2 regions of the Bariatricus sp. TF06-38A genome follow, and region 1 is predicted to be linked to the other one. Evidence: predicted binding sites of a transcription regulator. Region 1 holds the regulator's gene; the other holds the start of a gene.

Region 1 (5,889 bases):
AGCCGTGTAAATAAGAATAGTAAAAGAGGAAGAAGAGTACAGACTGCTCAGTGAAATAAATGAGAACAAGTAAAAAGACAAAGGAGAGAAGAAAAATGACAGCATTTTTTAAAGAAATCGAGCCGTTCCGGGGAAACGGAAACGAAAATGAAAAGGGACAGACGCTGGAAGAATTTCTGGAAGAGTATGATCCTTATAAATATAAGAATCCTTGTGTGACAACCGATGCAGTTATATTCTCCTGCAAAAGAAAGGTAGTGGACGGAGAATGGAAAGTTCTGATGGTTAAAAGGCGGAATCATCCGAGCATTGGCTGGTGGGCGCTGCCGGGTGGGTTTATTGAACTTCATGAGAATCTGGAAGATACGGCAAGAAGAGAACTGACCGAGGAGACCGGCGTGGCGGATCTTCCGATGGAGCAGTTTGCAGTCTATGGGAATGTGGGCCGTGATCCAAGGGCACGGATTATCACGTCAGCGTATCTTTCGGTTGTGGATGAAGGACAGGTAAAGGTGCAGGCTGGTGACGATGCGGCGGATGCAAAGTGGATGCAGCTTCATTGTCAGACAGAATCGGTGAAGGAGGATGGAGATTGGAAGAGAACCATTTATCGACTGGCATTGGAAAATAAAGAAGCAGAGCTTACAATTTCGGCGATCGTTGAAAAAAAGGAAAGAAGTGGACTGGTAAGAGAGACTTATTATAAGGTAAAAGAATCGGAGCAGATTGCCTGTGACCATGCGGCGCTGATCGTACAGGCATGGAAGCTGGTGGAGAGCCGGCTTATATAGCCTTTTGATAAAGTGTGAATTTGTTGACAACCTTGTATACAGGATTTATACTATAGACATTAAAAATGTGCGTGATTCGGCAGTAGAATCAATCAAGAACCAGGCAGGAGGAAAAAAGATGAGGTGCCCATATTGTGGTAACATTGATACAAGAGTCATCGACTCAAGACCGGCAGATGACGGAACGACGATCAGAAGGAGAAGATCCTGTGATGCGTGCAACAAGCGTTTTACAACCTATGAGAAGGTGGAGACCATACCGCTGATCGTGATCAAGAAGGACAACAACCGGGAGCAGTATGACCGTACTAAGCTGGAAGGCGGAGTACTCCGGGCGTGCTATAAACGTCCGGTATCGGCAGCAGATATTCAGGCAACGATCGACTCGATCGAGACAGCGATTTTCAGCCGGGAAGAGAAAGAAATTCCGAGCAGCCAGATCGGTGAGATTGTTATGGAAAGCCTGAAAAAGCTGGATCCGGTTGCTTATGTACGTTTTGCATCGGTATACAGGGAATTTAAAGACGTGAATACCTTCATGGATGAACTGAAGAAAATATTAGAATAAAAGGGGAAAGACAAATGGAACGGAAAAAGACAGTATTGCTCTGCGTGACCGGCGGTATTGCGGCGTACAAGATTGCAACACTGGCAAGTATGCTGGTAAAGACAGGATACGATGTGAAAGTTGTGATGACACAGAATGCAACGAATTTTATCAATCCGCTGGTATTTGAGACGCTGACACAGCATAAGTGCCTGATCGATACATTTGACCGCAATTTTGAGTACAGTGTGGAACATGTGACACTGGCAAAATGGGCAGATATTGTGATGATCGCACCGGCTACAGCGAATGTGATCGGCAAACTGGCACACGGGATTGCAGATGATATGCTGACTACGACTGTGATGGCATGTGCCGAATGTAAGAAGATCCTCGCACCGGCGATGAACACAAGAATGTATGAGAATCCGGTCGTACAGGATAATTTAAAACTTCTGGAGCATTATGGATATGAAGTGATCCAGCCGGCAAGCGGACATCTGGCATGCGGAGATAACGGAGCCGGGAAAATGCCGGAAGCGGAGACTTTGTATGAATATATTTACCGGGATACTGCTTATGAGAAAGATCTGACCGGAAAGAAAATTCTTGTCACAGCAGGACCGACAAGAGAAGCAATCGACCCGGTGCGCTACATTACGAATCACTCATCCGGTAAGATGGGATATGCTCTTGCACGCGTTGCTGCGGCAAGAGGAGCGGATGTTACGCTTGTCACCGGACCGACAGAGATCAAAAAGCCGATGTTTGTGAAGATCGTTCCGGTCACGACCGCAAAGGAAATGTTCGAGGCGGTAAAGGAAGAAGCGGCAGATGCAGACATTGTGTGTAAGGCAGCAGCGGTTGCAGATTACCGGCCAAAGCATATTGCGGATGAAAAGGTGAAAAAATCAGACAGCGAGATGAGTCTGGAGCTGGAAAAGACGGACGATATTCTGAAATATCTCGGAGAACACAGAAAAGACGGACAGTTTCTGTGCGGATTTTCAATGGAAACCGAGAATATGGTTGAAAATTCCAGAAAGAAGCTTGAAAAGAAGAAGCTGGATATGATCGCGGCAAATAATCTTAAAGTTGCCGGAGCAGGATTTCAGGGTGATACAAATCAGATGACACTGATCACGAAGGAAGATGAGACTGCACTTCCACTGATCAGCAAGGAAGAGACAGCAGCTTGTATTCTGGACAAGATTCTGGAGTGCATGAATAAATAAAAAGCCAAAATGTATTGTATCTCGTAAAGAGAATAGTAACAGGAGGAAAAGAAAAATGAATCAAGGCAATGAACGTACTACATCCATGTCCAAAACAAAGGGACTCGTACAGATGGCAATCTTTGCAGCACTTATTGTAGTGCTGGCATTCACTCCGTTTATCGGATATATCCCATTGGGATTTACAAGGGCGACGATCATCCATATCCCGGTGATCATGGGCTCTCTGATGCTCGGACCGAAGAAGGGCGCAGCGCTTGGAGGCGTGTTTGGCCTTACAAGTTTTATCAATAATACGATAAATCCGACATTGACATCATTCGTATTTACCCCATTTTACAGTCTGGGTGAATACAGTGGAGGGATCGGAAGTCTGATCATCTGTTTTGTGCCACGTATTTTGATCGGTGTAGTGCCGTTTTATGTTTACCGTCTGATCAAGAAGCTTTCAAAGAACAATGGAGTATCTTCTATTGGACTGGTTGCGGCAGGACTTTCCGGAGCACTGACCAATACGCTTCTTGTCATGAATCTTATTTTTGTATTTTTCAGAAATGATTATGCGGCAGCCAATGGTGTTACCGTAAAGGCGGTATATGGATTTATTCTGAGCATTATCGGAATCAATGGGATTCCGGAGGCGATTGTTGCAGCGGTGATCACACTGGTACTTGGAAAGACGCTGATGAAAAAAGGGGTACAGGAAAGATTAGGAGTGTAAAAAATGATACTTGCGATTGATATAGGAAATACAAATATTGTACTTGGATGTGTGGATGACAACAAAACCTATTTTATCGAAAGACTTTCCACGATCAAGACAAAGATGGAACTTGAATATGCGATTGATATCAAGATGGTTCTGGATATTCACGGAATCAAACCGGAGAAGCTGGAAGGAGCGATCATCAGCTCGGTAGTTCCGCAGATTACATATGTCGTAAAAGAGGCGGCAGAAAAGATTCTGAAAAAAGAGACACTGGTCATCGGACCTGGCGTGAAGAACGGACTCAATATCCTGATGGATAATCCGGCACAGCTCGGAAGTGATCTGGTGGCAAATGCAGTTGCCGGAATTGCAGAATACAAAGCTCCGATGATGATTTTCGATCTGGGAACGGCGACAACAGTCAGTGTGATCGATGAAAAGAAAAATTATATCGGAGGCATGATCTATCCGGGAGTGAATATTTCACTGAACGCCCTGACGGAAAATGCATCCCAGCTTCAGGGAATCGGTCTGGAAGCACCGAAGCGGATTGTCGGAAAGAATACGATCGAATGTATGAAGAGTGGTGTTCTCTATTCCAGTGCAGCGGCAATCGATGGAATTATTGACCGGATTGAGGAAGCAATTGGACAGCCGATGACTGCAATCGCAACAGGTGGACTTTCCAAGAAGATTGTTCCGTACTGCAAGAGAGAGGTCATACTGGATGACGATCTGCTTCTGAAAGGACTTCTGATCATTTACCGGAAAAACAGATAACAGAAAGGTGACAGGGACGAGGACTTATAAAGTTTTCGCCCCTTTTATAAAAGGATGAATACTTACCGGATAACAGTTGCCTATGATGGAACGGCGTATCGTGGATGGCAGAGACAGGAGAATACGGAACTTACTGTACAGGGAATTCTGGAACGGCGGATTTCAGAAATTGCAGGGAAAAAGACGGTGGTCAGTGGTTCAGGAAGAACGGATAGTGGTGTACATGCGTTAGGGCAGGAGTGTAGTCTGTATCTGGAACAAGAAATTGATATGGACAGTTTTAAGAAGCAGTTAAATGCACTTCTCCCGGAAGATATCAGAGTGCTGGATATCAGCAGAGAAAAACGGGATTTTCATGCAAGAAAGAGTGCGGTCGGGAAATGCTATGAGTATCAGATTGATCTGCGTGACAAGATGGAAGTATTTCATCGGAAATACCGGTTTCATTTTCCACATCCGGTCGATATCGCTGCGATGGAAAAAGCAGCAGAGTATCTGATGGGAACCCACGATTTTTCCGCCTTTACGGATTTGAAAGAGGACAAAGATACGGTACGGACGATTTATGCGGTCGGGATCGTGTATGAAAAGGATACACTTACGTTATCGTGGATCGGAGATGGATTTTTATATCATATGGTCCGGATACTTACCGGAACGCTTCTGGATGTGGGAATCGGGAAAATAAAAGCGGAAGAGATACTGGAGATTCTGAAAGCGAAAGACCGAAAGAAATCTGGTTTTCCGGCACCGGCGAAGGGTCTGTTTTTAGGCCGTGTTTTTTATACAGAAGCGGAGCTTAAAAAAGCGGTACAGAAGATCAGCGAAAAATAAAAACCAAAGAAATGGAGGAAAGAGAAGAGATGAAGTTTATTTCATGGAATGTAAATGGAATCCGTGCATGTGTGCAGAAAGGATTTATGGATTTTTTTAAAGATGCAGATGCGGATATTTTCTGTCTGCAGGAGACAAAGATGCAGGAAGGGCAGCTTGTACTTGATCTGCCGGAATATCACCAGTACTGGAACTCGGCTGTGAAAAAAGGATACTCAGGGACTGCAATTTTTACAAAGAAAGAGCCGTTATCGGTTACTTACGGACTTGGGATAGAAGAACATGATCAGGAAGGGCGCGTGATCACACTGGAATTTGAGGATTTTTATTTTATTACTGTGTATACACCGAACTCCCAGAGCGAACTGGCAAGACTTGACTACCGTATGACCTGGGAAGATGCGTTTCTTGCTTATCTTAAGAAGCTGGAAGAGACAAAACCGGTGATCTTCTGTGGAGATTTGAATGTGGCACACAAAGAAATTGATCTGAAGAATCCAAAGACCAACCGGAAGAATGCCGGATTTACAGATGAAGAGCGAGCAAAATTCTCAGCACTTCTGGATGCGGGATTCATTGATACTTACCGCTATTTCTATCCGGATAAAGAAGGAATTTACTCCTGGTGGTCCTACCGGTTTAAGGCAAGAGAAAAGAATGCAGGTTGGCGTATCGATTACTTCTGTACATCAAAAGCACTGGAAAGCAGGTTGGAAGATGCGAAGATTCTGACAAATGTATTTGGGTCTGACCACTGTCCGGTGGAATTGGATTTTAAGTAGGGGTGAGATCGATAAGCTGCGACATCAAATTGTAAAAAAATAAACTGATCAGATTCACTTTTGTGCGATGGAATCTGATCAGTTTATTTTTTTGAAATTTTTCGTTCAGGGATAGTGGATGATTCTGTTTGAGGGAATATATAAAATTCTGCCTGCATATAAATATACATGGGTAATTTAGCTTTTGGGATGAGGAGGGACATGTATGGAA
Region 2 (5,889 bases), on a different contig from region 1:
TAATACGGAAAGTACCGCCGGAATATTGGTCTGCATATTCGGTACTTCGATATAGCTGATCGCCCCACCCGGTGAAAGCTTCTGAAATTCCGATTCAAATTTCAATTTGCTGAACGCATCAATTTTTTCGGTAACATGTACATGATAGCTGTTGGTAATATAGTTCTTATCTGTAACGCCCGGAATGATTCCGAAACGCTTCTGCAGACATTTCGCGAACTTGTATGTGGTAGATTCCATCGGTGTACCGTATACGGAATAGCTGATATTTTCTGCTTCTTTCCATTCTTTACATTTATCATTCAGGCGCTGCATAACTGCCAGTGCAAATGGCTTCGCCTCCGGATCTGTATGGGATTTGCCAAGCATCCGCATACACATCTCATAAAGTCCTGCATAGCCAAGAGAAATGGTAGAATATCCGTCAAATAACAGCTTGTCAATCGTCTCACCCTTTTTCAAACGGGCAAGTGCCCCGTTCTGCCACAGGATCGGTGCAACATCTGAAACGGTTCCGAGAAGGCGTTCATGTCTGCACCGGAGTGCTCTGTGACAAAGCTCCAGTCTCTCATCCAGGATTTCCCAAAAACGTTCCATATTGCCCTCTGCTGAACATGCCACGTCAACCAGGTTGATCGTTACAACCCCCTGATTGAAACGTCCATAGAACTTATGACTTCCGTCTGCATTTCTCTGGGAATCTTCTACGGTAAGGAATGAGCGGCACCCCATGCACGGATAAACATCTCCGTTTTTCAGTTCTTTCATGATCTTTGCAGAAATATAATCCGGCACCATACGCTTTGCCGTACATTTTGCAGCCAGCTCAGTCAGATACCAGTATTTGGAATCCTCGGTAATATTATCTTCATCCAGTACATAGATCAGCTTCGGGAACGCCGGTGTGATCCATACACCCTTTTCATTCTTAACACCCTGCATACGCTGCTTCATCACTTCTTCGATGATCATCGCAAGGTCATCCCTGGTTCTTCCTTCCGGGACCTCATCCAGATACATAAACACCGTTACGAAAGGTGCCTGTCCGTTACAGGTCATCAGTGTGATCAGCTGATACTGGATCGTCTGGATTCCGCTCTGTACTTCGGTACGAAGCCTTCTCTCTGTGATCTTGTCGATGATCGCATCATCCAGAACCTCTCCGGATTCTATTCTTTCTTCAATGACACTCTTGCGGAGCTTCTGACGGCTTACATCTACGAATGGTGCAAGATGTGACAGAGTAAATGACTGTCCGCCATACTGGTTACTTGCAACCTGCGCAACGATCTGTGTGGTCACATTACACGCGGTAAAGAAACTATGTGGTTTCTCGATCATCGTCTCGCTGATGACAGTTCCGTTCTGGAGCATATCCTCCAGGTTGATCAGATCACAGTTGTGCTCTTTCTGCGCAAAATAGTCCATATCATGAAAATGAATGATTCCTTCTTCGTGTGCACGGACGATTTCCTCCGGAAGAAGGACTCTCTTGGTAAGGTCCTTGCTGACCTCTCCTGCCATGTAATCTCTCTGTGTAGAATTGATCACAGGATTCTTATTGGAGTTCTCCTGCTTTACTTCCTCGTTCATATGATCGATCAATGCAAGAATTCCGTTATCCGTTGTATTCGACTTTCTGGTTAATTCTCTCTTATAGCGATAGCGGACATACTTCTGGGCAACCTCATAACCACGCATCTCCATAATGCCGGTCTCAACCATATCCTGGATGTCCTCCACATTCACTGCATGCGTAAATTCCTCTGCCTGCTGTGCAATCTTCTCCGCAATTGCAATGATCTGAAAGTCATTCATCCTGTGGATGTTCTCAACCTCTTCATTCGCTTTTTTGATCGCATTCACAATCTTTTCCAGCCGGAAGTCTACTTCCTCACCGTTTCTTTTGATTACTCTCGTCTTTACTTCCAAATCCATCCCAACTTTCTCCTAACTTTGTTCCATCGCTCCACAAAATATAGTGTCACTTTTAAGTTTCTCCACTATATTTTGCGCTCTGTAGTATATGATACCCCATATTCACGAAAATGAAAAGGGGGATTTTTGTTTTTTTTATGTTATTTTTTTATCTTGCCATTTTCCAGATTCGGTCTTAAGAATTCTTCTTTCGCATACTCCCAGATCGCTTCTGAGCCTTTTGCCGTATTCCGGTTACGGTTCAGGATCTGTTCAATATGAACATCGTGTTCCTCCCACGCTTTGCCGTCTGTAGCCGCATTTAACATGATCGGCTGGATATTGTCCATCGTCCGGGCAAACTTCGACTCAGCAGTCTCCTGTGCCTCAAATTCCTCCCAGAGCGCCCGAAATTCCTTTCCCTGCTTTTCCGGAAGAAGTCCGAAAATCCGGTCCGCAGCCTTCACTTCCCGTTCCCTCTGCGTCTTCTTCGCATCTTCATCATAGGCATAGGTATCCCCCGCATCAATTTCTACAATATCATGGATCAAAAGCATCGTCACTGTCTTAAGAACATCGATCTTCTCATTGGCATATCCCGCAAGCAGAACCGTCATGATCGCCATATGCCACGCATGCTCCGCGTCATTCTCCTTACGCACCCCATCCGTCAGATATGTCTGCCTTCCAATAAATTTTTCCTTATCAATCTCCCGAAAGAAATTAAATAATTGCGTAAGTTCCTCTTTTTCCACGTTTTTGCTCCTTCTATGATGAAATACACTCTATTTGAACACCTCAAAATCCTTTTTCTCAGTACACGCACACTGTTATATATTCTACCACAAACTACCCTGTATCGGAACTTTTATTTTGTAAAAGATTGTACCATTTTTCCCAATAAATTTTGTCAAAAATTCCGTATTGAAAAAGCGCGCAATCTGTAGTAGATTACGCGCTTCCACATAAATTTGTTTCCTATTTACCATTTTTTTCGCTTCGACACCTTCAACCGGTTCATCGCCCTTGAAAGCGAAGCCTGTGTCCGGTAATATTCCTGTATACTCTGTTTCTGGCGAAGCTTTTCTTCTGCATACTCCATCTGCTCCTGGGCATGTCTGGCATCGATATCCTCCGGTTTCTCTGCCGTCTGCACCAGCATCGTCACACGGTTGTTGACGATCTCAAGGAATCCGGTTCCGACCGCAAGGTTCACCCATTCGCCTTCTTCAAACTGAAGCATTGCCTCACCGATCACCACAGCGATCACCATATCTTCATGGTGCGGAAGAATTTCCATTCCACCGCCGTCCGGTACCGGCACGATCATCTTTCTGCAACGTCCTTCATAGAATACCCGGTCACTGGAAATGATTTTAAGTCCAAATGTATCCATACCTGGCACCTCTATTCTGCTTTTTCAGCCTTTGCCTTCTCGATGACTTCATCAATCGTTCCTACATTGAAGAATGCATTCTCCGGATACTCATCCATTTCTCCGTCGAGGATCATCTTAAATCCTCGGATCGTCTCTTTCAGAGGTACATATTTTCCCGGAACTCCGGTAAATGTCTCTGCAACGAAGAATGGCTGGGAGAGGAATTTCTGAATCTTTCTTGCTCTCATAACCGTTGCCTTGTCTTCATCGGAAAGCTCTTCCATACCAAGAATTGCGATGATATCCTGCAGCTCTTTGTATTTCTGCAGAACCTCTGTTACACGGTTTGCAACTTCATAATGTTCTTCTCCGACAATATCCGCCTCCAGAATACGGGAGTTAGATTCCAGTGGATCAACTGCCGGGTAAATACCCTGTTCTACAACCTTACGGGAGAGTACGGTTGTTGCATCCAGATGAGCAAATGTAGTTGCCGGAGCCGGGTCTGTAAGGTCATCGGCAGGGACATAAACAGCCTGTACGGATGTGACAGAACCATTCTTTGTAGATGCGATCCTCTCCTGCAGTTCACCCATTTCAGTTGCCAGTGTCGGCTGATAACCTACGGCTGATGGCATACGTCCAAGAAGTGCGGATACTTCGGAACCTGCCTGTGTAAAACGGAAAATATTATCAATGAAAAGAAGCACATTCTGATGTTCTTTATCACGGAAATATTCAGCCATTGTAAGTCCTGTCTCAGCGACACGCATACGTGCTCCAGGTGGTTCGTTCATCTGACCAAACACTAAGGCTGTCTTATCCAGAACTCCGGATGCTTTCATTTCTGTCCAGAGGTCGTTACCTTCACGGGAACGTTCTCCAACACCGGTAAAGATGGAATATCCGCCGTGCTCTGTGGCTACGTTACGGATCAGTTCCTGGATCAGTACAGTCTTACCTACACCGGCACCGCCGAACAGACCGATCTTACCACCTTTTGCATAAGGTGCAAGCAGGTCGATAACCTTGATTCCGGTTTCCAGGATTTCTACAACCGGGCTCTGGTCTTCAAATGACGGCGGATCTCTGTGGATCACCCAGTGTTCGGTATCTTCTTTGATTTCTTCGCCATTGTCGATGGTTTCTCCAAGTACGTTGAACAGACGTCCAAGGGTCTGCTCTCCAACCGGTACTTTAATTCCAGAACCGGTAGCGGTTACTTCCATGTCCTTGCAAAGTCCTTCACTTGCTGCCAGCATCAGACAACGAACCTCATCATTTCCCAGATGCTGCGCAACTTCCATAATACAGGTTTTTCCGTTGTTCTCCACCTGCAGGGCATCTTTGATACACGGCAGATTTCCGTCTTCAAATACAACGTCAACAACTGGTCCCATGACCTGTACAATACGTCCTTTATTCATACCTGTTTTCACTTCCTTTTCCGTTTCTGGGCTTTGGCACCTGCACAAACTTCAGTAATTTCCTGTGTGATTGCAGCCTGCCTTGCCCTGTTATATATAATAGAAAGATCTTTGATGATTTCCTGCGCGCTGTCTGTTGCTGATTGCATTGCTGTCATTCGCGCATTGTGTTCGCTTGCATATGCCTCTACCAGACATCCATAGATCATACCAACCACGTAGTTTGGTACGATGCTGTCCAGAACCGCCTCTGCTGATGGATAAAGCGCGATCGCCTCTCTATGGATGCTAAGCGGCATTTTCATTTCATTAAATGAAGATCTCTCAAGCGGCAGGATCTTCATTTTTTCAACCGTTGTCAGCATCGAATTTTCCATTCTGGTGTAAACGATGTAGACCTCGTCCAGTTCACCTCTCTCATACTGGGAAAGAATCACTTCCGCGATATCTCTTGCCCTGTGCATGGTCGGTTTCTGCACAGTATAGAGGAAATTGGTGTCAATTTCCACACCCTTATTCGCATAATAGTGTCTGCCAAGCTCACCGACTACGAACAGCTTATGCGCTCCCGGCTCCTCCAGGATCTCATCCTCCACCTTGACAATGTTGTGGTTGTAAGCTCCTGCAAGTCCTTTATCCGCAGTAATGACAATGGAACCTATCTTTCGTTTCTCTTTTGGAATCTCTTCCCGCGCATCAAAATACCGGTGCTCGATCTCAGGAATATGCCTCAGGATTCTGGAAATCTCTCCCTGAAGTCCGTAAAAGTACGGCTCTGAATCTGTCAGCTTTTTCTTCGCCTGTCTCATCTTGGTAGACGAGATCATATACATGGCGTTCGTGATCTTCATCGTATCTTTGACGCTGTTGATTCGAGTCTGTATTTCTCTGATATTTGCCATATTAACACCTGCTGTCTTTGAATTCCTTCGCTGTTTCCACAATCTTTGCAGCCAGTTCATCGGACAGAGCCTTTGTCTGCTCAATCTCTTCACTGATTTCCGGATGAACTGTTGCAAAATAATTCAGCATATCCATCTGGAATTTCTTAACCTCTTTTACCGGAATTCCCAGAAGCACTTTATTTCGTGCTGCGCAGAGGGTGATGACCATCTCATGCATGGACATTGGATGTCCGAGTGGCTGTTTCAGAAGTTCCATCAGACC

The links. The regulator NrdR, encoded in region 1, represses ribonucleotide reductase genes. The targets are predictions, from matches to a motif close to CACAANATNTTGTG.
Region 2: the regulator NrdR is predicted to act here: its motif matches at 1,971-1,984, upstream of nrdD (anaerobic ribonucleoside-triphosphate reductase).

What each region holds. Positions count from the first base shown of each region.
Region 1 covers NZ_JAQFCE010000004.1:33,689-39,577, forward strand. Annotated here, with positions in the region: gene PG418_RS05275 (PRC-barrel domain-containing protein) at 1-14, shown strand, start outside; gene PG418_RS05280 (NUDIX domain-containing protein) at 96-791, shown strand; gene nrdR (transcriptional regulator NrdR) at 910-1,359, shown strand; gene coaBC (bifunctional phosphopantothenoylcysteine decarboxylase/phosphopantothenate--cysteine ligase CoaBC) at 1,374-2,573, shown strand; gene PG418_RS05295 (ECF transporter S component) at 2,629-3,294, shown strand; gene PG418_RS05300 (type III pantothenate kinase) at 3,298-4,062, shown strand; gene truA (tRNA pseudouridine(38-40) synthase TruA) at 4,117-4,896, shown strand; gene PG418_RS05310 (exodeoxyribonuclease III) at 4,926-5,678, shown strand; gene PG418_RS05315 (hypothetical protein) at 5,884-5,889, shown strand, end outside.
Region 2 covers NZ_JAQFCE010000009.1:88,913-94,801, reverse strand. Annotated here, with positions in the region: gene nrdD (anaerobic ribonucleoside-triphosphate reductase) at 1-1,938, opposite strand, end outside; gene PG418_RS09195 (HD domain-containing protein) at 2,079-2,672, opposite strand; gene atpC (ATP synthase F1 subunit epsilon) at 2,900-3,313, opposite strand; gene atpD (F0F1 ATP synthase subunit beta) at 3,325-4,722, opposite strand; gene atpG (ATP synthase F1 subunit gamma) at 4,731-5,624, opposite strand; gene atpA (F0F1 ATP synthase subunit alpha) at 5,626-5,889, opposite strand, start outside.